DNA from 3 places in the Desulfuromonas versatilis genome. Region 2 is predicted to be linked to each of the others. Evidence: predicted binding sites of a transcription regulator. Region 2 holds the regulator's gene; each other region holds the start of a gene.
What was found. Region 2 encodes HrcA, which represses chaperone genes, less so after heat shock. Its sites were predicted from a motif close to TGTTAGCACTCNNNNNNNNNGAGTGCTAACA; they were not measured.
Positions count from the first base shown of each region.

Region 1 (9,858 bases), 1.9 Mb from region 2:
TTCTCCTTCAAGGGGAAGGTTTTCCTGGAGGGAGAGGTGGGCAAGGGGCAGTTGACCGTACCCTTCAGAAACATCCGCAAGATGACCTTTGCCGCCCCGGAGGGGGAATTGGTTCCCGTCGACCTGCAACTGCGCGCCGGTTCCGCGGTCAGGCTGCAACTGCAGGGAGGGGATCTTTTCTACGGCAGCCCGGGCTACGGCACCTTCCAGATCCGTGGCGGGGACGTTCAGAGCATCGACTTTCTCTGATCTCGTTTGCCGCCTGCGGCCGAGCGGTGCCGCGGGTAAGGCGGCTAAAGCTCGTACTGCTTCATCTTCTCCCAGAGGTTTTTTCGGCTGATTCCCAGGATCGCCGCCGCTTCGGTCTTGTTGCCGTCGGTCTTTTTCAACGCCCCCAGGATGCACTTCTTCTCGGCGCGGGCCACCGCCGCGGCGAGCTCCTCCACCTCGGCCTCCTCAGCTCCGGCCTGGACGGCTGCGCCACGGACCTCCACCGGCAGGTCCCAGAGCTGGATCCTGGAGGCCGGGGCCAGCACCGAAACCCGCTCCAGCATGTTCCTGAGTTCCCGCACGTTGCCGGGGAAGCTGTAGCCCTGCAGGGCCTTGGCGGCTTCGGCGGAGAGTTCCAGGCGCAGGCCCCGCTCGCGGCCGAACTCCCGCAGGAAAAAGCCGGCCAGCTCGAGGATGTCCTCCCCGCGTTCCCGCAGGGGCGGGACGCTGATGGGGATGACCTGCAGGCGGTAGAACAGGTCCTGGCGGAAGTTGCCCTTTTGCACCTCCTCGGCGAGGTTTTTCGCGGTCGCGCAGAGCACCCTGACATCCACCGGGATCGGCGCCTTGCCACCGAGCCGCTCGATCTCGCGCTCCTGCAGCACCCGCAACAGCTTGACCTGCAGGTCGAGGGGCATGTCGCCGATTTCATCCAACAGGATGGTCCCCTGGTCGGCCAGCTCGAATTTGCCGATCACCTGCTTGTCGGCACCGGTGAAGGCGCCTTTTTCGTGGCCGAACAGCTCCGATTCGAGCAGCCCGGCGGGGATGGCGGCGCAGTTGACGCGGATGTAGGGCTTGGCGGCGCGGCGGCTTTCGTAGTGGATGGCCGCCGCCACCAGCTCCTTGCCGGTGCCGCTCTCGCCATGGATAAGCGCCGAAGCTTCGGCCATCGCCACCTGGCTGACCAGCCTGAGCATCTGCTGCATCGGCGTGCTCGAGCCGATGAGCGGACGACGCGGGCCGCAGCTGTTCTCCAGCGACACGCAGCGGGCCTTGACCGCCTGCACCTCGAGGATGCGCCGGATCCGAAAGCTCAGGTCCTCCAGGTCGAAGGGCTTGAGGATGTAGTCGACCGCGCCTTTTTTCAGGCAGTTCACCGCGTCGTCGGTGCTGCCGTAGGCGGTCATCATCACCACCTCGGTCCTGGGGGAGAGCTTTTTCACCTCGGCCAGCAGGCTCGCGCCGTCCATCACCGGCATGCGGATGTCCGAAACCAGAACATCGTAGCGGTTGGCCTTGACCAGCTCCAGGGCCTGCGCGCCGTTGGCCGCCTCATCCACCTCCCAGCCCTGGTCGCGCAGGTGGTCGAGGACGGTGATGCGCATGATCTCTTCATCTTCCGCGACAAGCAGTCGTGCCGTCATATTTTGCCCTATCCCGTTCAAGTGGTTGCGTCCTGTTCCACCAGCGGCACCCGCAGCGTGAAAACGGCTCCCCCCTCGGGTGCGTTCTGTGCCCTGAGTTCTCCCCCCATGCGATCCACCAGCGAGTAGGAGACCGAAAGCCCCAGCCCGGTCCCTTCGCCGACCTCCTTGGTGGTAAAGAACGGCTCGAAGATTTTGTCCAGATGCTCCGGGGCGATCCCCGGGCCGGTATCCGCGATCCTGATCACCAGGGCGTTTTCCTCGATGCGGCTTTCCGCATGCAGGGTGCCGCCCTCGGCCCCCATGGCCTGCACGGCGTTGCCCGCCAGGTTCATGATCACCTGGCGCAGGGCCTCCAGGCCGACCACCAGGGGCCTGCCGACCTGCAGCTGCAGGTTCAGCTCGAGGTTGCGGCGGCCCATGCAGGTGAGTTCCAGGCACTCGCGGATCATCTCGTCCACATCCCCCAGCTGGATGCTCAGCGGCTCCTTGCGGCCGATCTTCAGCAGCTGCTGCACCGTCCCCTTGATCCGTTCGACCCCCTGGCCGAGCAGGGTCAGGTAGCGGGTCTGCAGCTCCGGTTTGTCCAGGCTCTTTTTCATGGTCTGGATGCAGTTCTGCATGCCGCCCAGGGGGTTGTTGATTTCGTGGGACAGCCCCGCCACCAGGCGCCCCAGGGCGGCGAGCTTTTCGCTCTGGAAAACCTGCTCGCGGGTCGCGTCGAGTTCGCGCTGGGACTGTTCGAGGCGCTGACAGAGATTGCGGTAATGGGCGGCCAGGGTGCCGATTTCATCCTCGGGGTCGGCTACCAGCAAGCGCTCGAAGTCCCGCCGCTCGGGATACTGGTCCATGGCCCGGGCGAGAATTTTCAGGCGGTTGACCACCAACCGGTCGAACAGCAGAAAGATGGTCAGCGAGACGATGACGATGGTGGCCAGGCCGATATTCAACAACAGTCGATTGTTGGTGTTGATTTCGGCGAAGGCCCAGTCCATGGGGATCGAGACGCTCATCCCGCCGCGGATGTCGCCGACCTGGTAGCCGGGGTCGGTATGGCAGTTCAGGCAGGTGCGTTCCACCTTCAGGGGGGCCATGTAGCGCAGCCGGTGCCTGCCCTCGACCAGCTCCATGGTCACCGCTTCGGCGGCGCCCTCTTCAAAGATCTCCAGGCTGCGGCGTTCGAAGGCGTCGGGGATATTGGCCGGATTGAGCGGATGCAGGCTGGTCACGTTGAACTGCCCCATCCCTTCGCTGGCGGCGTAGGCCGAGAGTTCGCGGGTGACCATGGCCGGGTTGCGCTTGACCAGCCAGTTGCCCATCTCGTCCTTGATCTGCCCCTGTTGCAAAAAGGGGTTTTCCTCGACCCCCGGCCCCTTGACCAGGAACAGGCCGTTGTGGTCCGCCACCCATTGCCGGGTGATGCGGATCTGGTCGAAGAGCATCTTGGCCTGGCGGGTGGCCTGCTCCACCACCAGCTCCTCCTGAAAGCTGGAGGTGCGGTAAAAGGTGACCCCGAAAGAGCAGCAGGTCACCAGCCCCACGAAAATGATGAACTTGGTTTTTAACTGCATGGGACGAATGGCCTCTTGGCGCAAGAGAAGGTGGTGGGTTTCCTCTCCCCGCAACGGGCGGGCAGAGGTTTAACCGATGCTACCGGATGGTAACACAAGTCAGCCTCCAGGGCTACCATCCGGTAGCGCCGGAAAACATTCCAATTCTGTAAGTTATTGAAAAAACTTGATAAAAAATCTGGCACGGGGGTTGCTCAGATAAAGCTGCAAGCCGAAAGGGGGCAAGCGTAAAGCTGATCAATCAAGAGAGTGACCGGGGGCATCGGCATACCATCAATTTTTGCAAAGGGCTGCTTATGGAAACCAAAAAACTCATGACCTATGTGTCCATCTGTGCTGTGGCGACCGTCATCGGAACGGCGGCCTTCCTGGTGAATGAATCCAGGATGCTGTCGTACCTGTCGAGCGATCCGAAGGTCTGCATCAACTGTCACACGATGAACACCCATTATGCCACCTGGCAGCACAGTTCCCATCGGGAAGAGGCCACCTGTGTCGACTGCCATCTGCCGCGCGATTCTTTCCTCAACAAGATGATCGCCAAATCCAGAGACGGCTTCAACCATTCGCTGGCCATGACCCTGGGCAGCTACGGCAGCAATCTCCGGGTCACCGACGACGCGGCGCGCCGGATCCAGGACAACTGCATCTCCTGCCACCAGGAGGCCGTTTCCCAGATGCTGGCCAACAGCGAGCTCTACCAACACGGGGATGCTGACGTGCAGATGGGGCGCCGCTGCTGGGACTGCCACCGCGAGGTCCCCCACGGAACTACCAGAAACCTGACCACCGCTCATAACAACCTTGGCGTCAAAGAACTTTAAAAACTACAGGAGAGAGACATGAGAAAATCAACCTTGCTGACCATCGTCTGTGTCACCGTCATGGTTCCCATGCTGCTGCTGGGCGTTTCCATCAAGGAAAACAAGGCCGCGCAGCAGGCCATCAACGAAGTGCCGAAGATTCCGAAACTGGAGCCGAGAAGCTCCGAGTGGGGCAAGTACTTCCCCCGCCAGTACGAGACCTACATGGGCACCAAGAAGAGCGACGAAATCAAGGACGTGCTCCAGGGCAGCCCGGAGCTGGTGATCCTCTGGGCCGGCTACGGCTTCTCCAAGGACTACAACGCACCTCGCGGCCACTTCTACATGCTCGAGGACAACATGAACACCCTGCGCACCGGCGCTCCCCTCAATCCCCAGACCGGCCCGATGCCGACCCCCTGCTGGACCTGCAAGTCCTCCGACGTGCCGCGGCTGATCGACAAGAAGGGCGAGCTGGACTTCTACACCGGCAAGTGGGCCCGTCACGGCGGCGAGATCGTCAACCCCATCGGCTGCGCCGACTGCCATAGCAACGACACCATGAAGCTGACCCTGACCCGCGACTACCTGAAGCGGGCCCTCGATGCCGAGGGGAGCAAGCCCTTCGCCGAGGCCACCCATCAGGACATGCGCTCGCTGGTCTGCGCCCAGTGCCATGCCGAATACTACTTCAAGGACACCGAATGGACCGACGACCAGGGTCAGAAGCAGGTCGCCAAGGTGGTCACCTTCCCCTGGGACAACGGCATGGTGGCCGAGGACATCGAGACCTACTACGACCAGCGCAACTTCGTCGACTGGACCCATGCGCTGAGCAAAACCCCCATGCTCAAGGCGCAGCATCCCGACTACGAAACCTTCATCACCGGCGCCCACGGCAAGCAGGGGCTCTCCTGCGCCGACTGCCACATGCCCTATGTGCGTGAAGGCGGGGTCAAGTACACCAACCACCAGATCGGCAGCCCGCTGGACAACATCGCCAACACCTGCCTGAACTGCCACAGCGGCACCGAGCAGGAATTCCGCGCCACCATCGCAGAGAAACTGGCCCGCAAGGACGAGCTGTCCCGCACCGCCATGGACATCCTCGCCAAGGCCCATCTCGAAGCCAAGCAGGCCTGGGACCTGGGCGCCACCGAAGAGGAAATGAAGCCCGCCCTGCAGGACATCCGTCACGGCCAGTGGCGCTGGGACTACTCCATCGCCGGCCACGGCGCCTTCTTCCACGCCCCTGAAGAAACCCTGCGGGTGCTCGGCAGCGCCATCAACAAAGGCCAGGAAGCCCGCATCAAGCTGCGCGCGATCCTCGCCAAGTACAACGCCGGCGACTTCCAGGCTCCCGACTTCTCCACCAAGGAGAAGGCCCAGCAGATCATCGGCCTGCCCTACGACAAACTGGTCGAGGAAAAGCAGCAGTTCCTCAACGGGCTGAAGCAGGAGTGGTTCAAGCAGGGTGCGGAGAAGGGGATTTACGACCCGAAATCGCGAGAAGGGATGGAGCTGAAGACCTCCTACCCCAACTGAGGTTGATCCTCCGCAATTGATCCGTACAACCGGGACCGGGCCTGTTCGCCACAAGCGGACAGGCCCGGTCTGTTTGGGGAGGTAATGCGCAGAATTCAACGGCAGGCCCGGCGCCTGCCGCGGCAGGTTCTACCAGAACCGCCATTGCCCTGTCTGCAGCACGTAAACCCCAAGGGCCAGGTTGGCCACGGCATGGCAGAGAACGCACTGAGCGATGCTCCTGGTGTAGTAGAGCAGCAGGTTGAAGGCCGCGCCGGCCATCATGCCCGCAAGGTAGTAGTTGTGTTCCAGGCCGAACAGAACCACGGTGACCAGGAACGAGGTCCAGGAAAAGGCCCCGATGGGCACCTTGGTGAAATCGTTGCCGATGACATATCTGAGCAGGAAAGAGCGCCAGAACAACTCTTCCATGACCGGGACCACAAGCACCGCTCCGAACAGGCGAAAGGCAATCATCCAGGAACGCAGGCGGGTATCTTCGAAAACTGAGGGGTCGAGCCCCTTGGGGTCGCCAAAGGTGGCGAAGGGCCAGTCCATGTTGACCCAGAGCGCAAAAACAATCAGCCCGACAACGATGCTTGCCAGGGTGTGATCAACCCTCCCCAGGTCAGCAGGGCGGAGTTCGTCGTATCTCTTCCGGAAAAAAACCACCACCCCGGCGGTTACCAGCGCTTTGACCGGGTAAAGATACGGCAGGAAGGAGCCGCCCTGGCTGATCAGCCCCTGGTCGATGGCCATGCGCAGCAGCTCCTCGACACCGATGAAGCCCATGAACACGGCAAAAGGAAAAATGCGGGCCAAAGCCATGAGGGGTGTCTTGCCTCCTGTGTCGAGGTTTAGGTTCAATTCAGGAGCGAATGCTAACATAGGGTTAAGATTATTCCAACTTTTGGGTGCAACCAAAAAAAAATGCTTGGCTCCGGTTTTGTCGAAGATTTTAACAAAAGCCGATGACTCCTGATAAACTGACGAGAAACTAATACCTTGGAGGCGCGGCGCGAATTTTGCTGAGTCGTATTAAGCATTTTTCGTTTCAAGCCGGGACCCACGTTCCCCTTGCCTGAATTGTTGCAGGGCTATGACCAACTCACAAACCGCCAACGATCTTTGCCAGAAAAAACTGGCGATCATCGAGGAAATCGGCAACGCGATTCTCGCTACCGATGACGTCAGCACCATCTCCTACCTGATTCTCGATCTGGCCATCAACCACACCCGCGCCGAAAAAGGCTCCCTGATGCTGGTGGGGGGGCAAAAAGAGCTCTATATTCTCAGCGCCCGCGGTCTCGAGCACAAGCTTGCCAAGTCTTATCGGATCAAGATCGGCGAGGGGATAGCCGGCACCGTGGCCGCCCGGGGAGAAGCCGTCCTTGTAAAAGATATCGACAGCGACCCTCGCTTTCAGAACAGCCAACGGGACCGTTACAAAACCCGCTCGTTTATCTCCTGTCCGATTATCGGCAAAGAGGAGCTCCTCGGCGTCCTCAACATCAACGATAAAAAAAACGGGCAACCCTTCAGCGAAGATGAGTTCTCCCTGCTCAAGGTCATTGCCGGGCAGGCGGCCCTGGCCCTGAAAAACTCTTTTCTCGTCAGGCGGTTCCGGGAAAAAAGCGCGGAAATGGAAGAGCTCAACCGAAAGCTCATCTCCATGGACCTCTCCAAGACCGACTTTCTGACCCGGGTTTCCCACGAACTGCGCACCCCGTTGAATTCGGTCAAGGGAGCGGTGTACTACCTGAAAAAATCCGATCTGGCCGGCTCGGACGTATTGCGCGAGTTTCACGACATCATCGAGAGCGAAACCGACAAACTCATCTCCATCGTCGACAGGCAGCTGGATTTTCTTCGTCTGGGCGAAGAAAACCGGGTGCTGCGCAAGACCCTCTTCTCCCTGGCCGAGCTGCTGCGCGAAATCCTCCGTTCGCATCTTCTGAAGCAACTGCTCGAAAGAAAGAAGATTGCCCTCAACCTGGCCCCTCCCGAAGAACTCCCGGAGGTCGCCGGCGATCGTATCCTGGTCAGCCAGATGTTTCTGAATCTTTTCGAGGGAATCAGCTATCATCTGAAGCGGCAGGGCGAAATTTCCCTGCACATCGTTCAGAACGACCTGCTCGATGTTGTCCTGCAAACCGGCGAAGCGCTGCCTGAACGGGTTGTCGACGATTTCTTTTCCTCGAAAAACCTGTTCAGCCAGGACAAGGCCGAGCCCAGTCTCAAGCTCTACCTGGCCCGCAAGGCTGCCGAGGTCAATGGCTGGCGGGTGTTTGCCGAAAACCGCAAGGAGGGGTTCCGGGTCACGGTGCTGATACCCAAGGGGGAGAGGCAGAAAATCGAAGCCGCCCTGGCTATGACCATGGACCGCGTCATCGAGTTCACCTCCGAACTGCTCGGGGTGAATACCTGCTCGCTGATGCTCAGTGATCACGTGACCGGCGACCTGGTGATCAACTCCGCCCGCGGGCTCGAGGATGAAATCATCCGCAACACGCGCATCAAACTCGGTGATCGCATTGCCGGCTGGGTCGCCTACGAGGGCAAGCCCCTGCTGATCGAGGACATCGAAGCCGACCCCCGTTTCGGGCAGAAAAACTTCGACCGACAGTACAACTCCAAGTCCTTGATCTCCCTGCCCCTGAAATGCGGCGGCCAGGTTATCGGGGTGCTCAACCTCAACAACAAGAAAACCGACCAGCCCTTCACCGAGCGCGACCTGAAAATCGCCACCATCATCGGTGAGCGGATTTCCAGGTTTATCGAAAAAATCCAGGCTGAGGCCGGGCAGGGCGGTGACCTGCGGCGGACGGTCGGATCGCTTGACGCGCTGCTCAACGCAGAAAGCCGCTACCCGAAAAAGGACACCCGTCACGCCGATTTGATGGGGAAGGTTCTCGACCAGCTAGGTGCCAACGAAAAGGACAAGGAACTGGCGCTTTACGTCGCCATGGTCTATGACCTTGGGCTGATGCTGCTCGACAAAAACCTTCTCGAAAAGAAAAAGAAACTTACCGCCGCCGAGGCCAGCACCCTGAAAAGCCACCCCTATACGACCCTGGAGCTTCTCGAAGGCCTGGAATTCTCGGAGGAGGTTCGCCAGGTCATCCTGCATCATCACGAAAGATACGACGGCCAGGGGTACCCTGATGGACTTGTGGGGGAAAGGATACCCTTTCTGGCGAGGGTCCTGGCGGTTGTCGACGCCTTCTGCGCCATGACTGAGGACCGGCCCTACCGCAAGGCGAAGACGGTTCCCGAGGCCCTGCGCGAGATTCAGGAGGGGGCGGGGAGTTTGTATGATCCGAGGGTGGTTGAGGCGCTGCGAGGGGCGGTGATTGGCGGGGATTCGTAAGGCGTGAGGCGTAAAGCGTGATAAGTAATTAGTAATAAGTGATCTGAAATAAAAACGCTTTACGGATTTCACGGAATGTGGGAATGCCTAAAAAGTGTCGGCACTTTTTACAGATCTTTTTTGCTTTAAAAAAGATCTGCATTTTAAGCTAGTTATGCCGTGGCCCGTTTTTTGCTGCTCTGTACGCCCAAGAATATATCAAGTGATTATCAGATTTTCCAAGCGAGGGGGTCGTCCCATGGGACCAAGATTTTTGTGTATATTCCTTGTTCTGATTTCATTGAGTCTGTTTCCTCGCAATTCGCTTGCCATCAACACCCTCCAGCTTGATATCGGCGGGGGTTGGTACGACCCTTCCCACGAGGATGTGAAAATTGAAAATGGTGTGTTTACCCTGTTCGCCATCTTGACTCCAGGGACGAATAATGCGAGCAAGGTGGACGCGTACCTCGACAAGACATATTACATATCGAGTGCGCTGGTGCCAAAAGTCTCATTCGGTCAAGACTTTAATGCCCATTTTACTGTCGATGGAAAGACCATTAACGCCACAGAAGATATGAATTGGGGCAATCCACCAATAGAAAATCTGGATATTGTTCAACCGCATGACGGAAAAGACTTAGGCCCTCACGATATTTTCAATACTTATTTTTTCGAGTTTGAGTTCCAATTCAATTCTGACAACAAAATCGTTGCATACAATACCCAAAGCGAGCCAGGGGCAAATTTTGACAGCAGTCAGACGAGTTTGAAGAATACGGCTTATTACGCCGCATTTCAATTTGACACCACGGGTTTGATCGGGGTCGACGCCGGTAATGATTTGTTGCTGCACTTTGACCTCTACAGCAAAAAGCCCGGAAATAATGGTGCACTAGATATCGACAGGGACCTCTTCGCGCCCTTTTCACATGATGCCTCTACGATTGCTGCTCCCGTCCCCGAACCTG
Region 1 is NZ_AP024355.1:2,670,212-2,680,069, reverse strand. It holds gene DESUT3_RS12060 (hypothetical protein) at 1-249, shown strand, start outside; gene DESUT3_RS12055 (sigma-54-dependent transcriptional regulator) at 294-1,637, opposite strand; gene DESUT3_RS12050 (ATP-binding protein) at 1,655-3,208, opposite strand; gene nrfH (cytochrome c nitrite reductase small subunit) at 3,505-4,032, shown strand; gene nrfA (ammonia-forming cytochrome c nitrite reductase) at 4,051-5,556, shown strand; gene DESUT3_RS12035 (CAAX prenyl protease-related protein) at 5,686-6,363, opposite strand; gene DESUT3_RS12030 (GAF domain-containing protein) at 6,635-8,905, shown strand; gene DESUT3_RS12025 (choice-of-anchor N protein) at 9,144-9,858, shown strand, end outside.
Region 1: the regulator HrcA is predicted to act here: its motif matches at 3,296-3,326, upstream of nrfH (cytochrome c nitrite reductase small subunit).

Region 2 (9,858 bases):
GCCCCGGTTTGGCCTCCTTTTCCGGCGCGTCGGGGTTTTCCCCCTTGAGCAGCCTGACCTGGCGGCGAAAATCCGTGGCTTTCTCCGCATAACCCTCCCGGGCCACCACCCGGCCCCCGAAGGCCTCGACCTCCCGGCTGAACAGCTCGGCGAACTCGTAGCCCAGCTTGTTTTCGGGAAACAGGATGGCGAAGCGACGCAGCCCCTTTTCGCCCACCGCGTAGCGGACCAGGGTCTGGACCTGCTGGAGGTTGGTGAGAGAGTTGCGGAACACGTAGGGGCCAGTCTCGGGCAGCCCGTCGCGCTGGGAGAGGGTCAGCAGGGGCACCCGCTCCTGCTGAGCCCGCGTGGCGGCGGCCGCGGCGGCCCCGCCGGTCAGGGGCCCGGCGATGGCCATGACCCGTTGGCCGTTGGCCAGCTCGGCGACCTCCCGGGCACTGTCTTCGGGCTCGGCGCCGCTGTCCCGGAACAGCAGCTGCACGGCCGGGGCGCTCTGGTTGTGGATCTCCAGCGCCAGTTCCATGCCGCGGCGGACCAGCTGGCCGAAGGTGGCGTAACGCCCCGAGAGCGGCAGCAGCACGCCCACCGCACGCTGCAGGTAGGAACTGCCGCTGCTGCGGTCAAGCAGGCTGGCCGCCTCGGCCCGGTAGGGGAAGGCGGCGTTGCTGCGCACCGCCTCGTCGGCCAGCTGCTGGGCCCGCTGCCGGTCGCCGCCGGCCAGGGCCTGCTCGGCGAGTTTGAGGTTGACGTCGGCGCCGATCGGGGTCCCGCGGAACATGAAGGCGGCCTCCGCCAGCTCCGCGTCGCTCAGCTGGCCCTGCACCAGGCCATGGGCCTGGGCGAGCAGTTTTTCCGCTTCCGGGGCGGCGGTCGACAACAACCCCTGGTGAAGCAGGGCCAGGGATTCGAGGGGCCGTCCCTGGCGGCCTTTGGCCTCGGCCATGGCGCCGTAGAACAGGGCGCGGTCGCGGGAGGGCAGGCCATCGGGAGCAACCTGCTGCAGCAGGGACAAGCCGCGCTCGGCCTCCCCGGTGTGCACCAGGGCCGCCCCCTCCAGCAGGGTGAGCTCCTGGGTCCGCTGGGCCGCGGGAATGCGCTCCAGATAGAGCAGCGCCTCGTCGGGGCGCCCCTGATCGAAGAAAATCCGCCCCAGGTAGAGGTAGGCGGTGGGCAGCTGGGGCGAATTGTAGTTGCGCACCACGAAGCCGCGCAACAGGCCGAGGGCCTCTTCGCTGCGCCCGGCCTGGTACAGCTCGATCCCCTGCTGCAGGGAAGACTCGGTAGTGACCGGGCGCCGCTCCCCGAACAGGTCGACCCCGGCCGCCGTTGCACTGGCGGCAACTGCCCAGAAAGCGGCGGCCAGCACCAGCAGGCGAACCCCTCTGAACCCCGTCATGGCCCCTCCCTAAGAAAAAGCGGCGAGGCGGCAGCGATCCGGGCTGAAAATCCCCTTACGCCTTACGCCTTACCCCTTACGAAAATTAGCCGAAAAGCTCCTTGACCTTGTCGAAGAACCCCTTGCCCATGGGATGGACATCCTCGCCTCCCTCGCGGGCAAACTCCTCGAGAAGCTCGCGTTGACGCCCGGTGAGCTTGGTGGGGGTCTCGACCCGGATCACCACCAGTTGGTCGCCGCGCCCATACCCCTGGAGAACCGGAATGCCTTTGCCCGACAGGGTCAGCACCTTGCCCGACTGGGTTCCGGCGGGGATTTTAATCCGCACTTTCCCGTCCAGGGACGGCACGTCCAGTTCGCAGCCGAGGGCGGCCTGGGTGAAGGAGATGGGAACCTCGCAGATGACCGCCTGCCCCTCGCGCTTGAAGATCGGGTGCTCGCGCACCGAAATGACAACATACAGGTCACCCGGCGGGCCGCCGTGGCTGCCGAGATCACCCTCGCCGCTAAGCTTGAGCCGGCTGCCGGTTTCCACCCCGGCGGGGATTTTCAGCGAGATGGTGCGCTTGCCCTTGACCTTGCCGGCGCCGCGGCAGACCGGGCAGGGATTCTCGATGATCTTGCCCTCGCCCCCGCAGTCGGGGCAGGGCCGGGTCAGGGAAAAGAAGCCCTGCTGGTAGCGCACCTGGCCGGCGCCCTGGCAGGTGCCGCAGGTTTTCGGGCCGCTGCCCTGGCGGGCGCCGCTGCCGCCGCACTCCTCGCAGCTCTGGTGGCGGGGGATCTGGATTTTGGTGTCCAGACCGAAGGCCGCCTCCTCGAAGCTGATGGTGAGGTTGTAGCGCAGATCGTCGCCCCGGCGGCCGCGACCGCGACGCGCTCCACCGCCGAAGATGTCACCGAAGATGTCGCCGAAGATATCCTCGAAGGGGCTGCCGCCGAAGCCGAAGCCCTCGGAGGAGAAACCGCCGCCCCCGCCCAGGCCGGCATGGCCGAACTGGTCGTAGGTGGCGCGCTTCTGCCCGTCGGAAAGTACGGCATAGGCCTCGGAGAGTTCCTTGAACTGCTCCTCGGCCGCCTTGTCGCCGGGGTTCTTGTCCGGGTGGTATTGCAGGGCCAGACGCCGGTAAGCCTTTTTAATCTCGGTCTCGCTGGCGTTCCGATTGACCCCGAGCACCTCGTAATAGTCTCGCTTGGCCAAGCTTGTCCTTCCCTTGCAGGCGGCCGTCCAGGATGGCGCCTTGCAATGCTGCGAACGGCAACAGGAGCCGGATCGGGTCCGACTCCTGTTGCCGCAGGGTTATACACTATTCAACCGGGGGGGGGGGAAACTACTTCTTGCTGTCGTCGACTTCCTCGAACTCGGCGTCGACCACCCCTTCGTCCTTGGCGCCACCGGCCGGGCCGGCCTCCGGGGCCTCCTGGCCGCCCGCGGCCTGGGCTTTGGCGTACATCGCCTCGGCCAGCTTGTGCGAGGCCTGGGCCAGCGCCTCGGTCTTCTGCTGGATCTCTTCGGCGCTGTCGCCCTCCATGGCTTTCTTCAGCTCCTCGAGGGCGGACTTGATCTTGCCCTTGGTCTCCTCGTCCACCTGGTCGCCGTGCTCGGCGAGGGATTTCTCGGTGGTGTAGACCAGGCCATCGGCCTGATTGCGGGCCTCGATCAGCTCGCGCTTTTTCTTGTCCTCGGCGGAATGGGACTCGGCGTCCTTGACCATCTTTTCGATCTCGGCATCCGAGAGCCCCGAGGAGGCGGTGATGCGGATCGACTGCTCCTTGCCGGTGCCGAGATCCTTGGCCGAGACGTGCAGGATGCCGTTGGCGTCGATGTCGAAGGTCACCTCGATCTGGGGCACGCCGCGGGGCGCGGCGGGAATCCCCACCAGCTCGAAGCGGCCGATAGTCTTGTTGTCGGCGGCCATCTCGCGCTCGCCCTGCAGCACGTGCACCGATACGGCCGGCTGGTTGTCGGCGGCGGTGGAGAAGATCTGGCTCTTCTTGCAGGGGATGGTGGTGTTCTTCTCAATCAGCTTGGTCATCACGCCACCGAGGGTCTCGATGCCCAGCGACAGGGGGGTGACGTCGAGCAGCAGCACGTCCTTGACCTCGCCCTTGAGCACGCCGCCCTGGATGGCGGCGCCGATGGCCACCACCTCGTCGGGGTTGACCCCCTTGTTGGGGGTCTTGCCGAAGATTTCCTGGACCCGTTTCTGCACCGCGGGCATGCGGGTCATGCCGCCGACCAGGATCACCTCGTCGATCTCCGAGGCCGAGAGGCCGGCATCCTTGATGGCGATCTTGCAGGGCTCGACCAGCTTGTTGAGCAGGTCGCCGCAGATGCTCTCGAGCTTGGCGCGGGTCAGCTTGATGTTGAGGTGCTTGGGCCCGGAGGCGTCGGCGGTGATGAAGGGCAGGTTGATGTCGGTCTCCATGGAGCTGGAGAGCTCGCACTTGGCCTTCTCGGACGCCTCTTTCAGGCGCTGCAGGGCCATCTTGTCCTTGCGCAGGTCGATCCCCTGCTCCTTCTTGAACTCGTCGGCCACGTAGTCGATGATGCGCTGGTCGAAGTCCTCGCCGCCGAGGAAGGTGTCGCCGTTGGTCGACTTGACCTCGAAGACCCCGTCACCCAGCTCGAGGATGGAGATGTCGAAGGTGCCGCCGCCCAGGTCGAAGACCGCGATCTTCTCTTCCTTCTTCTTGTCCAGGCCGTAGGCCAGCGAGGCGGCGGTCGGCTCGTTGATGATGCGCAGCACGTTGAGGCCGGCGATCTTGCCGGCGTCCTTGGTGGCCTGGCGCTGGGAATCGTTGAAGTAGGCCGGCACGGTGATGACCGCGTCGGTCACCTCTTCGCCCAGATAATCCTCGGCGGTCTGCTTCATCTTCTGCAGCACCATGGCCGAGATCTCCGGCGGGCTGTAGTTCTTCCCGCGGGCCTCGACCCAGGCGTCGCCGTTGTCGGCCTTGAGAATCTTGAAGGGGCTGATCTCGATGTCCTTGCGCACCGCGTCGGAATCGAACTTGCGGCCGATCAGGCGCTTGATGGCGTACAGGGTATTTTCCGGGTTGGTGACCGCCTGGCGCTTGGCCTGCTGCCCCACCAGCCGCTCGCCGCTTTCGGCAAAGGCCACCATCGAGGGGGTGGTGCGGGAACCTTCCGAGTTGGCGATGACGACGGGCTCTCCCCCTTCCATGACGGCAACGCACGAATTGGTGGTGCCGAGGTCGATACCGATGACTTTACCCATGATCTATATCCTCCTTGTGATGTTCCTTGGCTGAATTGGTTGATTGGTCGGCGCCGCGCGTCAATCGTTGCCGGCGGCCTCTTCCTGGCCGGCCGCAGGGGCCTTGGCCAGCATGACCATGGCCGGGCGCAGCAGGCGGTCGTTGAGCAGGTAGCCCTTCTGCAGCTCCTGCACCACCGTGTTGGCCGGCTGGTCGGCGCTTTCGATCTGGCCAATGGCCTCGTGAACCGCCGGGTCGAAGGGCTGACCGAGGGCCTGTACCGGCTTGACGCCGAATTTTTCCAGGGCCTTCTGGAACTGGCTGACGGTCATCTCCACGCCCTGCAGCAGGCCGTTGCCGCTCGCCTCCTCCTGGCGGGCATGCTCCACGGCCCGCTCCAGGTTGTCGAGGACGGGGAGCATCTCCCGCAGGATCCCTTCGTTGGCGAAGCGTGCCGTATCTTCCTTGTCCCGCTGGGCGCGCTTGCGGAAATTTTCCAGGTCCGCCCGCTGGCGCAGGTAGAGATCCCAGTTTTTCTGCGCCTCCTCGCGGGCGGCGGCGAGCTGCTCTTCCAGGGCGGGCTCGGCGGGTGCCCCGGCTTCGGCGGCGGCCTCCGGCGCTGCCTGGGGGGCAGCCTCCTCGGCGGCCGGCGTCTCGGCGTGTTCCTTTTTGTGCTTTTTGCTCACGTTCGATTTCTCCTACTCTGACTCCAGCTCCAGAACCTGGCTGACCAGGCGGGCCGTGTAATCGACGATGGGGATCACCATGGAATATGGCATCCGGGTGGGGCCGATGACCCCGAGGGCACCGATGGCGCCCCGACTGCTTGAATAGGTGGCGGTGATCAGGCTGCAGCCTTCGATGATGCTGTTTTCCGTCTCGCTGCCGATGAAGATCTGCACCCCCTTGGCCCGCTGGGACCTGTCGAGCAGATCCATCAGCACTCCCTTCTGCTCGAAGGTGCGGAACAGCCGCTTCATCCGCTCGACGTCGGCGAATTCGGGCTGTTCGAGGATGTTGGTGGCCCCCTCGATGAACAGCTGCCCGCCCATCTCCTCGTTGAGCGCCTCCTGGGAGAGCTGCAGCGCCCGCTTGAGCAGCTTGTCGTAGAGGGCCTTCTCCTCGGCCATCTCCTTGAAGATGCGCGCCTTGACCTCCTGAATGCTCAGGCCGGTGAGGGTCCGGTTGAGATAATTGGTGATCTGCTCGAGTTCGGCCTGGGAGATCTCTTCGTGGTATTCGATGATCTTGTTCTGCACCAGGCCCGACTGGGAGACGAACACCACCAGGATCCGCCCCTGGGAGAGCTTGAGAAACTCGATATGCCGAAACACCGTGGAGGTGAAGCGCGGGGCCATGACCAGCCCGGTGTAGTGGGAGATGGCCGAGAGCACCTTGCCCGCCTCGCGCAGCCGCTCCTCCACCCGCAAGCCCTCGAGCCGGTAATACTTTTCGATCCGCTGCCGCTCCAGTTCGCTGAGCGGGCCGACCTGCAGCAGGGAATCGACATAGAACCGGTATCCCTTGTCGGTAGGCACCCGCCCCGCCGAGGTGTGCGGGGAGACCAGGTAGCCCATCTCCTCAAGGTCGGCCATGACGTTGCGCACCGTGGCCGGGGAAAGGCCGAAGGGGTGGCGCCGGGTCACCGCCCGCGAACCGACCGGTTCGGCGGAGATGATGTGGTCCTCGATGATCGCCTCCAGAATCCGGCGACCCCGCTCGTTGAGCTCCTCGCTCATCCCGTGCCCCGCTCCAAAAAACTCAAGCCGGAAAATCCGGCCTTCAGGTCAGACTTAGCACTCGGCAAGCGGGAGTGCTAACGAAACACAAAATAACAACGCCCCCCCCCCTTTGTCAAGGGCTAATGCGGCTGGAAAATTGCGGGTTTTTTCACAGAAAAGCGCTGATCAGGTGGTCGTAGACCAGCCACCCGGAAAGCCCCATTTGCCAGCGTCCCTGCTCCAGCCGCAGCTGTCCGGCCGTCCGGGCCAGAGCCTCGGGAAAGGCATCGGCGACCCCGCAGCCGAACCGCTCGCGGAAGCGCTTCTCGTCCACCCCCTGCGCGGTGCGCAGTCCCAGGTAGAGGGTTTCGGCCATGGCCCCGCGCTGGTCGAACTCCTCGAGCAGCCGCGCCGGATCACGCCCAGCGGCCAGCTGCCGGGCATAGCCCTGGAGATCGCCGGGCACCTCGCTGCGCCGGCCGAACCCCGCCGGGCAAAAGGAATGGGCGCCGGCGCCCACCCCCAGGTAGCCGCGCCGCTGCCAGTAGCGCAGGTTGTGGCGGCACTGGAATCCGGGCCGCGCGTAGTTGGAGATTTCGTAGTGCTCGAAGCCGGCGGCCTCAAGGCTCCGGTGCAGGGCCAGGAACAGCTCCGCGTAGGTCTCCTCGTCGGGCAGCTCGAGGCCTCCCTCGCGATGCAGGTGGTAAAAGGGGGTCTGCTCTTCGACGCTCAGACCGTAGCAGGAAAGATGCTCGGGGGAGAGTTCCAGCAGGGCCTCGAGCTGCCGGGCCAAACTGCCTGCCGTCTGCCCGGGAAGAGCGAACATGAGGTCAACAGAGAGGTTGGCAAAGCCGGCCTGCCGGGCCCAGGCCACGGCCTGGCGGGCCTGGGCCGCGCTGTGAATACGCCCCAGCCGGCGCAGCTCGCCATCCTCCAGGGACTGCACGCCCAGGGAGAGACGATTCACCCCGGCCTGGCGGTAACCCTCCAGCGACTCCAAGGAGAGGGTTCCCGGATTGGCCTCCATGGAAATTTCCGCCTGGGGAGCCAGGCCGAACAGCTCCCGCGCGGCGCCGAGCACCTCGGCGACTGCGGCGGGCGGCAGCAGCGAGGGGGTGCCGCCGCCGAAAAAAACCGTGTCAAGGGGCCCCCGCCAACCCGTGGCGGCGGCGATACGCAGATGGCGGATCAGCAGTTCGGGGTAGCCGGCGAGGGCCGCGGTAGCGACCGGCAGGGAATAGAAGTCGCAATAGGGGCACTTGCGACGGCAGAAAGGGACATGCAGATAGAGGGCGGGCATCAGAGGTTGCCGGAAGCTTACTCCACTACCCAGACGCTGAGTCCGGCGGCCTTGGTCACCACCTCGGCGGAGACGCTGCCGAGCAACAGCGCACGCAGCCGCGATTGCCCGCGGCGCCCCAGGATGATGGTGTCGCACCCCTGGGCCCGGGCCTCGTCGACGATATCCTGGGCCTTGCTGATGCGCAGGCCGAGGACCTTGGAGCTGATACGCTCCGGCCGCACTCCGGCGCTGACCAGCAGACCGGCGGAAGCCTCCAGCGCGGTGCTCAGCCGTTCGAACTCCCCGCGGTGATCCTCGTCGCCGTGAAGTTCGGGTTCGGCCACGGCCGGGTCGAGCTCGTCGCTCTGCTCGGCGATGGAGGGCGCCAGAGCGAGCAGGTAGGCCTCGCATTCTTCCAGCCGAGGCAAAATCTGCGCCGCATATTCAACGGCACGTTGCGCATTGGGGGATCCGTCGACGGCGATCAGGGCCTTTTTCACTGCACACCTCCCAGGCGGGTCGGGCCGGGGGCCCGGCTCAGGGAATCACCAAAACGGCAAGGGCGGTAAGAAACACCACCGCCAGCAGCACCCAGGTCCCCACCGGGTAGGCGCCCTGCCGGCTGCGGTGCTCGATTCGTTCCTCCTGCTGGCGCAGTTCCGATTCGTCGCCGGCGGCCTCGGCCAGCAACCGCAGGCCGTGCTTCTGCACGTTGCTCCCGGGCTCCTCGAAGAAGCGCGCCAGCAGGCCGGGAATCCGCTTGATGAACAGCTGGTCGCCCCAGCTGTTGAGACCGTTGAGCGCCTTGTCGGCGAGCCCGTAGAACAACCGGCCGCCCCGGCGGTAAAACCAGTCCGAATCGATGGAAATGGTCTCGGTGCGTTTGAGCAGCGGCAGCAGCAGAAAAAAGGCCAGGGCCGAGAACATCAGCAACTGAAACTGGTTGAGGGTGTGCTCGAAGGTGTAGGCGTGAAAATCCACCTCGAAGGGGAGGACCGCGTAGAGTGGCTGAGGGTAAACGCCGAGAAACAGGCAGAAAAAGGCCAGCAGGGCCATGGCGGCGAGCATGTGCCGGGGCGGCTCGCCCGGGCGCAGGCCGTTGTCCTTGGCGAAGAAAACGAAATAGGGGAACTTGATCCCGGCGTGCAGGAACACCCCCGCCGAAGCGATCTCCAGCACCAGCCAGACCCAGTAGAGCCCCTCGTGCACCCCGGCTTCGATGATCATCGGCTTGCTGGTGTAGCCTGAGAGCCCCGGGAAAGAGGAGATAGCCAGCGCGCCGATAGTGCCGAAGATCATGGTCAGCGGCATGGTCTTGTAGAGCCCGCCCAGGTCGGTGCATTTGCTCTTGCCGGTCATGTAAAGCACCGAGCCGGCGCTCATCCACAGCAGGGCCTTGTAGATGATGTGGCAGAAGGCATGGGCCACTACCCCGCTGATCGCCATGGCGGTGCCGATGCCGATGCCGCAGACCATGAAGCCGACCTGGTTGATGATCGAGTAGGCCAGAATGCGCCGCATGTCGTTTTCAAGGATGGCGTAGATGATGCCGTAGATGGCCATGACGCAGCCGACCACCATCAGGATCTCCCAGCCGGCGAAGCCGCGGATCAGGGTATAGACCGCCGTCTTGGTGGTGTAGGCGGTCATGATCACGCCGCCGGTGACCGTCGCCTCGGGATAGGCGTCGGAGAGCCAGGCCGAGAAAGGCGGTGCCGCGGCGTTGACCAGGAAGCCGAGCAGGATCAGGTAGGTCGGCAGGCTGCGCAGGTCGAAGCCGTCGAAGGCCACCGAGCCGCTGGCCTGCACCTGCAGCAGAATGCCGGCGAGCAGGCAGAGCCCGCCGAAGATATGCACCATCACGTAGCGAAAGGCCGCGCCGTTGGCCCGCTCGGTGTTGCGCGCCAGCACCAGGAAGGTCGAGGTCACCGCCATCACTTCCCAGAACAGGTAGAGGGAGATCAGGTCCCCGGCGAAGACCGCGCCGAGGCTGGCGCCGATGTAGGCCAGCGCCGCCGAGTGCTCGTGGCGGGTCTTCAGGTGCAGGGCGAACAGGAAGCAGGCGAAGGCGTTGATGGTAAAGACATAGCCGAAGGCCTTGCTGAGCTTGTCGACCCGCAGCAGGGCCAGGTCGAAGCCGAACATCCGGTAATGCCAGGCGCTGCCCGGTTCGAGCTGGGTGATCACCACAAAGGCCGCCGCCGGCACCAGCAGGATCAGGGCCCGGCGCCCGGCCAGGG
Region 2 is NZ_AP024355.1:4,577,741-4,587,598, forward strand. It holds gene DESUT3_RS20455 (penicillin-binding protein activator) at 1-1,396, opposite strand, end outside; gene dnaJ (molecular chaperone DnaJ) at 1,482-2,594, opposite strand; gene dnaK (molecular chaperone DnaK) at 2,725-4,635, opposite strand; gene grpE (nucleotide exchange factor GrpE) at 4,696-5,301, opposite strand; gene hrcA (heat-inducible transcriptional repressor HrcA) at 5,314-6,354, opposite strand; gene hemW (radical SAM family heme chaperone HemW) at 6,506-7,636, opposite strand; gene DESUT3_RS20485 (universal stress protein) at 7,654-8,118, opposite strand; gene DESUT3_RS20490 (Na(+)/H(+) antiporter subunit D) at 8,156-9,858, opposite strand, start outside.

Region 3 (9,858 bases), 1.2 Mb from region 2:
GAGGAATCCCATGAAATCTTCCAGGTTGTGTTGTCTGGCCCTGGCATGGCTGCTGTGCGGGGTGCTGGCCGCCTCGGCCTGGGCGGAGAACCGGCCGGGCGCCTTCACGCTGACGCCTTTCGTCGGCGGGCAGCTGTTCGAGGGCGACCAGAGAATCGAGGATGAATTGACCTACGGGCTGGGCCTGGGCTTCAACCTGACCCGGCGCTGGGGGATGGAGCTGGCCGGAAGCTATGTCGACACGGCCTTCGAGTCCCCCGCCTCGGGCGATGTCAAGGCGCTGGCCTACCACCTGGACGTGCTTTACAACTTCATGCCGAGCAGCGCCTTCGTCCCCTATCTGGCCATCGGCGGCGGCGCCATCACCTTCGACCCGGACGGAGGCGGCAGCGAGACCGAGGCCCTGGGCAACTACGGCTTCGGCCTGAAGAGCTTTTTCACCGACAACCTGGCCCTGCGCTTCGACGCCCGCCACCTGCTCTACGAGGCGAACAGCGACCTGGAGCACAACCTGCTCATGAACCTCGGGCTGAACCTCAACTTCGGCGGCGCCAAGGCGGCGCCCCCGCCCCGCCCGGAGCCGGAGCCGCCGAGGGACAGCGACGGTGACGGGGTTTACGACGACCACGACCGCTGCCCCGGCACCCCCTCGGGGGTGAGGGTGGACGCCAGGGGCTGCCCGCTGGACAGCGACGGCGACGGCGTGGCCGACCATCTCGACAAATGCCCCGGCACCCCCAAGGGGGCGCCGGTGGACAACCGCGGCTGCCCGCTGGACAGTGACGCGGACGGGGTGGCCGACCACCTCGACCAGTGCCCCGGCACGCCCAAGGGGACCATGGTGGACGAGACGGGGTGCGATTTGAAGTTCACCCTGCACATCGAGTTCGACACCGACAAGGCGCAGATCCGCCCCGAGTATCACGCCGAGCTGGCCAAGGCGGCGGAGTTCACCCAAAAGTACCAGGCGCCGACCTTCCTGATTGCCGGCCACACCGACAACGTCGGCAGTGCCGACTACAATGCCGAACTGTCCCTGCGCCGGGCCGAAAGCGTCCGCCGCTACCTGATCGAGAAGTTCGGGATCCCCGCCGAGCGGTTGGTGGCCCGCGGTTACGGCTTGACCAAACCCGTGGCCGATAACCGCAGCGCCGAGGGGCGGCAGAAGAACCGCCGGGTGGAGGTCATCTGCTGCGTGGTGATCCCCGAGTAGGCGGACCCCACCTGCATGGCGGCGCCCGAATACGAAAAGGGCCGGGAAATCCCGGCCCTTTTCGCATGAAAGAGGATGTCTGGCTGGCCCCTCCCGTGCGGTTTGTCCTGGGGCGCCAGGGGCAGATCTGCGGGTCGGCCCGGGGCGAACCCCCAGGTTCGCCCCTGCAACCATAGAGAGACGCCGATGGGGTTCGCTTTGCTAATCGGCAACAGCCGGGGCGAAGCGCCGCAGGCGTGCCCTGAGCTGGTCCACCTCGGGGTAGCGCGGCAGGCCCTCGCCGTCGAGCAGCATGCGCGGCTGGACGTTGCTGCGGCGATAGAACTCGCGGTTGGCTTCCTGATCGATCTGCAGCACCGCGCCGGCCAGGGAGACCCCGGCGAACAGGCCCCGGCTTCGCGAGTAGGAGTAGATTTCCGCGGCGAGCCGGCCATCGGTGGCGCCTTCCACCTGCCGACCCACCGGCCCGGCAGAAACCGCCGCGTCGGCGCCGAGGGTGATCTTGCCCTCGAGCAGCCCTTCGATGCTGCGCCGGGTCTTGAACACCAGGATGACGTCCGTCGACTGGGCGCCGATCTGCAGCCCGAGGCTGCCGCCGGTCAGGGAGACGAAGGCCGGATGGCTCCAATCCCCCGCCGGCCCGCGGACCAGCACCACCCCCTTGCCGTAGCGGCCGCCCAGCACCACCCCCACCTTGATGGCGCCCGGGATGATGACGACGCCGTAGGCGTTGGTCAGCAGCCGGGGCGGGATACCGCTTTCGGGGATCCCCACGGCCTGATCAAGCACTTCGATAACGTCACGCAGCTTCTGCGGTTCGGCCAGGCGCGCCTCGGCCGGGGCCGGCAGCAGCGCGGCGCAGAGAAGGGCCAGGGCAAGCAGGGTCGAGCCAAATACCTTTTTCATCATCCTTTTCCACTCCTCAGGTGCAATCAGCAATTCGAGTCCGGGCAATCGGCGCCCAGGGGCGCCTCAGCGCGGCTTTTTGCCGCGACCAGCAGGTAGGGAACCCGCGGATGGTTGGCCACCTCGAGCCGCAGCACCTGCCAGTGCGCCGAGGGGAGCCGGCCGAAGATCCCGGCGACGGCCCTGCCCTCTTCGGCCCCGCCGGGGTGCCCCGGGTAAACGACTACGGCAATGCGCCCCCCCACGGCAAGCCGCCTGGCCGCCGGCGCCAGGGCGGCCAGGGTGGTGGCCGGCTGCGTGACCCGCGTCGGGTCACCCCCGGGGAGATAGCCGAGATTGGCGATGACCGCCCGCAAGGCCCCGGTCTGGTAGCGCTCGAGATGCGCATGGCTGTCATGGGCCAGGTAGACCCCCGCCCCGGGCAGCGGCCCCGGCGCCGCCGGCCGCCAGGAAATGCCGGCGAGACGCAGACGCTCGGCAGTGGCGGCCAGCGCCTGTTCCTGAACATCGAAGGCCAGCACGGTGCCGCCGGCCCCGCTTTGGCGGGCCAGAAACAGGGTGTCGTGGCCGTTGCCGGCGGTGAGATCCAGCGCCGCCTGGCCGGGCTCAAGGACCTCGGCGAGCAGTTCGTGGGACCAGGCAACGATGCGGGTCAGGGGCTTTGCTGCGGACACGGGGTTCAGGAGCTGGCGCGCTGTTCGGCGAGCACCTTGAGCTTGGCTTCGATCATCTGCCGGTGAGAGATGTGCAGCAACTTGGCGAGCTGGCGCATCAGGTACTCCTCGTACTTGTCCAGCACCCCGTCGACATAGACGATACGCCAGAGGCTTTCGATGACCTCGAGTTTCTGCTCCAGGGAAAAGTTGGCGTCGATCTGCCGGGTGAACTGGTAGATGTCGAGGCTGGCCTCGCGCTCCTGCTGGGCCAAGGCGATGAGTTCCGCCGTGGCCTCCGCCGACAGCTGGAACTTGTCGGCCAGCAGATCCTTGACCAGCGTCGCTTCCATGGCGTGAAACTCGCCGTCGGTGTGGGCCATTTCGAGCAGGAGCACGCAGGCCGCCACCTGGATGCGGTCGGGCTCGGCCGCCGCGCCTTTTTCAGGCCCGGCCACACCGGTCAGCTTGCGGAGCAGGTTCAGCATGAAAATATTCCCAATCCTAAAAACGCATTTGGCCACGGATCAAATCCGATTAAATCTGATTTCAAGGCTTTGAAAGGCTCTGATCAGCAACCCTCAGGTGATCAACCCTGAAGATAACAATGTCTTTGACTTAATCAGAACCTATCCGCTTTTATCCGTGGCAGATTGCCTTTGGGGGTTGTTTAACTTACTTTCGATAGCGGATCACCCGAGCCTTTTCCAGGGTGATCATGCCGCCTTCGATCATTGCGTCGAGCCTGGGCAGCAGGGCCTCGATCTTCTCCTGGCGCTCGACCACTTCGATGACCACCGGCAGGTCGTTGGAGAGCCGCAGCAGCTTGTCCGAATGGGTGACGCTGCGGGCGCCGAAGCCCATGGCCCCCTTGAGGACCGTGGCGCCGGCGAATCCCTCCTGGCGAAACAGTTCCACCAGCGCCTCGTAGAGCGGTCGCCGCTGCCAGCGGTCGCTTTCGCCGATGAAGATGCGCATCAGCGTCTGTTCGCCTTCGAGCTTGGTCATCCGTTTCCTCCCGGTTTCCGGTGGTTGCTGCCCAGGTTTCAGCTCGATGGATTTCCGTAGGGGCGAAGCTGAGTGTTCGCCCTGGTCCATGGGCCAAGCTCTCCGAATTGCCGCCCGCCCCTGGGAAAATCCGCGGAGTCGCCCCTACAACTGGCGCGCCAGGTAAATCCCCAGGCCGGCGAAGGCCAGGCAGAGCAGCACGTTGAGCAGCACGTTGGCGCCGGCCTGCAGCAGGCTCCCCTCTTCGAGCAGGCGGAAGGTTTCGTAGGAGAAGGTCGAAAAGGTGGTGAAGCCCCCCATGAAGCCCACGGTGATCCCCATGCGCAGTTCGCTGCCGAGCAGTGAGCTGCGCAGGCTCCCCTCCATCACCAGGCCGAGCAGGAAGGACCCGAGCAGGTTGACCGCCAGGGTCCCGTAGGGCAGGCCCCGTCCGGCCAGGGCGTAGGCCCACCCGGATAAATAGTAACGGCCCAGGCAGCCCAAGGCGCCGAACAGGCCGATATAAATCAGCTGCATGAAATGACCACCGTCCGAAAATGCGCGTCGCGCCCGTTCCGGCTCCCTATCCAGCCGGCCCGCCAGGGGCCATTATCCGGCGCCCTCCGCGCCCTGTCAACCGCCAATCTCCCCGCCCGGAACGCGTTTTCTGTCCCCGGGCGGTGGAGCTGGCATCTTGAATTATTTAATACCTTTTGCTATATATATTTAGCACTCACCGGAACAGAGTGCCAACAGCTAGTCAATACAAGACTTTTTCGAGGAGACGGAGTCGATGAGCAATCTTTGCCTGCCGGTTACCGCCGACACCTTTGAACTTTACATGGCCGAGATCAACCACTTCGACCTGCTCAGCCGCGAGGAGGAGGTCGAACTGGCCAGGCGCTACCGCGCCAAGGGCGACCTGGAGGCCGCCCACCGCCTGATCTGCGCCAACCTGCGTTTCGTGGTCAAGATCGCCCAGGAGTACCGGGCCTACGGAATCCGCATGCTCGACCTGGTGCAGGAGGGAAATGTCGGGCTGATGATGGCGGTCAAGAAATACGATCCGGAGCGGGGCATCCGGCTGATTTCCTACGCGGTCTGGTGGATACGCGCCTATATCCACAATTTCATCATCCGCAGCTGGTCGCTGGTCAAGATCGGCACCACCCAGGCCCAGAAGAAGCTCTTTTTCAAGCTCAACCAGACCCGCGCCGCGGTACGCCGCCTGACCGGGCGTGAGGACACCCAACTGGTGGCCCGCGAACTGGAAGTAAGCGACGCCGAAGTGGAGGAGATGGCCCTGCGCATGGGCTCCCGCGACGCCTCGCTCGATCTGCAGCTCACCGAAGGCGAGGACTACAGCCTCATGGACACCCTCGCCGACGATCGCGAGAACCAGGAGGCGCTGCTGCTGCAGAAGGAAGAGCAGCGCCTGCTCAGCTCCCAGGTCGGCGATGCGCTGCAGCGGCTCAACCCCCGCGAGCGGCGGATCGTCCGTGAGCGCATCCTCGCCGAGCAGCCCCGAACCCTGCAGGAGCTGGCCGATGACTACGGCATCAGCCGCGAACGGGTGAGACAGCTGGAAAAGAACGCCCTGGACAAGCTGCGCCACAGCCTCCAGGCAGCGGAGGCTGGGTGACCAGGCAGGGCCAAGGGGCGCCCGCGGACCCGATTGACATTGACAAACACCGGCACTTCCCGTACTTTCTTCGGGTCTTGAGGAATATCTTTGCCGAGGGAAACTCCTAGATGAAACGGTTGCTTCTGACACTCCTTATCCCCCTGCTGGCCGCCGCCTGCACTTCGACGGTGGTGCCCCAGCCCAAATCCGCCGAAAGCTACCTGCAGGAAGGTGAGAACTTTTTCGAGCGGGGCCTCTACGACGACGCCATCGGCGCCTGGGAAAAGGTGCGTGACTCCTATTATTCGCCCGAACTCAACGTGATCGCCGAGCTGAAGATCGCCGAAGCCTATTACCTGGACGAGCGCTACGCCGAGGCGGCCGCCGCCTACGAGGATTTTCTCAAACAGCATCCCGACCACGAAAAAACCTCCCGGGTTCTCTACGAGCTCGGCATGTCCTATTACAATCAGCGGCTCTCGGCCGACCGCGACCAGGGCGCCACCCGCAACGCCCTGTCCACCTTCGAAAGCTTTCTCCAGCAGTTCCCCCAGGACCCCAAGGCCGAAGGGGTTCAGGTCATGGCCGACCGCTGCCGGGACCTGCTGGCCGACCACGAGCTCTACGTCGGCAGGTTTTATTACCGCACCAAGAAATATGCCGCCGCTTCCAGCCGCCTGGAAGGGCTTTTCAAGCGCTACCCCAACTATTTCCACCGGGACGAGGCCTACTATTACCTCGGCCAGGCCTACCTCATGAAAGAGGATCGGACCCGCGCCGCCCAGGCCTTCAACGAGCTCTACCGAGAGTTTCCCAACAGCGAGTTCATTCTGCCGGCCCAGAAGCTGCTGGAAAAGCGTTATTGAGCCCCCGCCCCCCCGCCACGCCGCTGACCGTTCCGCCCTCCCCCCCGGGAGGGCTTTTTATTTTCGTTAAATATTCAGCCCCACCTGGCCAGGTGGGGCGCATACCACAAGTGGGATAATTGTTTTTACTTGACTTGCCGTTTACGTCATTATATAAAAGTTAGCGCTGGATATAACGGAATTCTAAAATGGCGTGTTAGAGCATTTTTAAGCCCTTATTATTCCAGCCTTTTTGACTCTAACTATATTTTTTGACAGGATTTTTTCACCGAACCAAGCCCTCAGGCAGACCTTTCACGGCGTTCTAAATCCGCTATTCAACCTTTTGGTCGGTAGCGCACCCTGTCGGTGCCACGACAAATTACGAAGGAGGAGAGAGATGTCTACAATTCAGAGCCGCATCCGCCGCAAATCCCTGCTCAACAAGGTGGTACAACCCGAAGAGCTCATCCCGATGTTCAAGAACGGGATGAACCTCGGCTGGTCGGGTTTCACCCCCGTCGGCTACCCCAAGGTCATGCCGGTGGCACTGGCGGACCACGTCGAGCAGAACAACCTGCAGGGCAAGCTGCGCTTCAACCTGTTCATCGGCGCGTCGGTCGGCGTTGAAACCGAGGACCGCTGGGCGAGCCTCGACATGATCGACCGCCGCTGGCCCTACCAGACCGGCAAGAACATCCAGAAGGGGATCAACTCGGGCAAGATCCGCATGGGCGACAAGCACCTCGGTCACTTCGCCCAGGATATCGGCTACGGCTTCTACACCGAGAACGGCCGCATCGACATCGCCATCATCGAGTGTACCGACATCGCCGAAGACGGCGGCCTGGTTCTCTCCGGCTCCTGCGGCATCTGCCCCGAGCTGTGCCAGGTGGCCGACAAGATCATCATCGAGCTCAACACCGAGATGCCCTCCCACGAGGGTCTGCACGACATCATCGAGCCGGTGGCTCCGCCCAACAGGCTCCCCTACCTGATCACCGACGCCGGCTCCCGCGCCGGTAGCCCCTACGTGCGCTGCGACCCGGACAAGATCGTCGCCATCGTCGAGTCCAAGAAGCTCGACAACGGCCGTCCCCTGGGCCCCCCGGACGAGATCTCCGAGCAGATCGCCGACCACATCCTCGACTTCCTGCAGAATGAAGTCAAGCGCGGCCGCCTGCCCAAGAACCTGCTCCCCCTGCAGTCGGGCGTCGGCAACATCGCCAACGCGGTCGTCGGCGGCCTGGTCAAGGGCCCCTTCAAGAACCTCTCGGTCTACACCGAGGTTCTGCAGGACACCATGCTCGACTTCTTCGACAGCGGCAAGCTCGACTTCGCCTCGGCCTGCTCCCTGTCGCTCTCCAATGAGGGCTTCAAGCGCCTCTACGCCAACTGGGACGAGTACACCAAGAAGATCGTCCTGCGCCAGCTGTCGATCTCGAACCACCCCGAGCCGATCCGCCGCCTGGGGTGCATCGCCATGAACACCCCGGTCGAGTTCGACATCTACGCCCACGCCAACTCGACCCTGGTCGGCGGTACCCGCATGATCAACGGCCTGGGCGGCTCCGGCGACTTCCTGCGCAACGGCTTCCTGAAGATCATGCACACCCCCTCGGTGCGCCCCAGCAAGTCCGACCCCACCGGCATCACCTGCGTGGTTCCCAAGGCGCCCCACGTCGACCACACCGAGCACGACCTCGACGTGCTGGTCACCGAGCAGGGCCTGGCCGACTGCCGCGGCCTGGCGCCGAAGGATCGCGCCCAGGTCATCATCGACAAGTGCGTGCATCCCGACTACAAGCCGATCATCCAGGAATACTTCGACATGGCCAAGAAGATCTGCCTGGAGAAGGGCGTCGGCCACGAGCCCCAACTCTTCGACCGCTGCTTCAAAATGCAGTGGAACCTGGAGAAGAACGGCACCATGAAGGTCGACAACTGGGACGTCAAGATCGACTTCTAAGCATCGCTGCAGTTGCAACTGCAATCGCCCCTCCGGCTCGCCGGAGGGGCTTTTTTTGTGGGGCGCGAGGGATCCCTGGCCCACCCTCCCCAACCCTCTCCTTGAGGGAGAGGGAGTCTTCGGGAGGCCATGGCAAATAACCGACATGCAGGTACCGCACAAAAAAACGGGCCGCTCGTTCAAACGAGCGGCCCGTTTCCGTGATCCCCCCCTGGTTAGGCTTAGCGCAGGCGCAGGGGAATGGCCTGCGCGCTGCCGGCGGAACTCAACACGAACACCTGGGTGCTGGTCCCGGGGTTGGCCACCGACTTGCCGCTGAAGCGCCAGAGGCCGGAGGTTCCGGTGCCGGTGACCGCCGCGGTCCCGATGACCGGGCCGGAGTTGGACCCGGCCCGCAAGGCCACCGCGTTGCGGCCCAGCTGCCCGCGAATCTCGCCCGGCGGGTTGGCCACGGTGTGCACCTGGATGTAAGCCTGCCCGGCCAGGATGGCGTCGACCACGGCGGTGAGATTGGCCAGCGGCCCGCCCACCGGATTGTCCACGTCGGTCACCGTGGTGGTGTTGCGCGGATCGCCCGCCGGGAACCGGGTGGCCGGGGTCACCGTGAGGGGGCTGTTGGTGCCGGCGGGCACGCCCACCGTGCCGATATCGCCATCGGCGTCGAACAGGGTGACCGTGATCGGCCCCCGCTCGCCCAGGGCCCCGACGTGGATGTGGGCGGCGGTGATATCGACAAGCCCGTCGATCTGCAGGGTGTAGTCCAGGTCAGTGACGGTGCCGGCGCCGTCGCGGATCACCGTGAGGGTGATCGAACCGCTGCCGGTGCTGGCGGCCATCAGCGGGGTGTTCCAGAGCCCCGCGAGCGGGGTAAAGAAGAAGGTGTTCCCCGCGCCGTCGATCCCGCTCAGCCGGGTGATGGTGCTGTTGCCCTCGATGTCCCACTTGAGCAGCTTGGTGCGCAGTTCGGCCGAGGCGGCGCCAAGCTGTTCGACGACCACCGTCACCTGGGCCGTATCGACCAGGCCGCCGGTGTCCTGCACCAGGTAGCTGAAAGAATCCGCCCCGGAAAAGGTCGGCGGCGGCACATAGGTGATGGTGCCGTCGGCATTGATGGTGGCGCTGCCGCCGCGGGCCGTGGCGACGGAGCTGGTGGCGCCGATGGCGTTGTTGATCAGGTTCACGGTATCGCTGCCCAGGGCCACGGCCAGGGGATTGATGACATGGTCGTTGCTCCCCGCGACCAGGGTGTCGACGTCGTTGGCGACGACGTTGATAGTCACCGGCGAGCCGAGGGCGGTGGTGGCGAAATCGGGGACCGCGTTCGGCGCCAGGTTGACGCCGGGGATGAACAGCTTGCCGGCCACATCCCACAGGTCGTTATTGGTCAGGGTGTTGGTGGCGCCGAAGGCTCCAGCCGGGCCGGTGATGGTCACCGTGGCGCCGTTGACCAGCCCGGTGGCGTCGATGGTCGAGGCGATGCCGGGGACGCCCATGAAGCCCGCCGCGGGCGCCGGCGCCAAACCGCTGAAGAAGGCGGATACACCGTTATTGGCGCCATCGGCAGCAACCGGCGGAACCCCGGTGGCCAGGGCCGCGCTGAAGGGCGGAAGATCGCCCGGGCTGCCGGCGATGTCGATGGTTTCGTTGATGACCAGGTCGCC
Region 3 is NZ_AP024355.1:3,345,122-3,354,979, forward strand. It holds gene DESUT3_RS14965 (OmpA family protein) at 11-1,213, shown strand; gene DESUT3_RS14970 (lipid-binding SYLF domain-containing protein) at 1,415-2,122, opposite strand; gene DESUT3_RS14975 (class I SAM-dependent methyltransferase) at 2,146-2,793, opposite strand; gene DESUT3_RS14980 (tellurite resistance TerB family protein) at 2,799-3,260, opposite strand; gene DESUT3_RS14985 (DUF190 domain-containing protein) at 3,448-3,780, opposite strand; gene crcB (fluoride efflux transporter CrcB) at 3,925-4,296, opposite strand; gene rpoH (RNA polymerase sigma factor RpoH) at 4,553-5,401, shown strand; gene bamD (outer membrane protein assembly factor BamD) at 5,512-6,249, shown strand; gene DESUT3_RS15005 (acetyl-CoA hydrolase/transferase C-terminal domain-containing protein) at 6,629-8,197, shown strand; gene DESUT3_RS15010 (CHRD domain-containing protein) at 8,419-9,858, opposite strand, start outside.
Region 3: the regulator HrcA is predicted to act here: its motif matches at 4,484-4,514, upstream of rpoH (RNA polymerase sigma factor RpoH).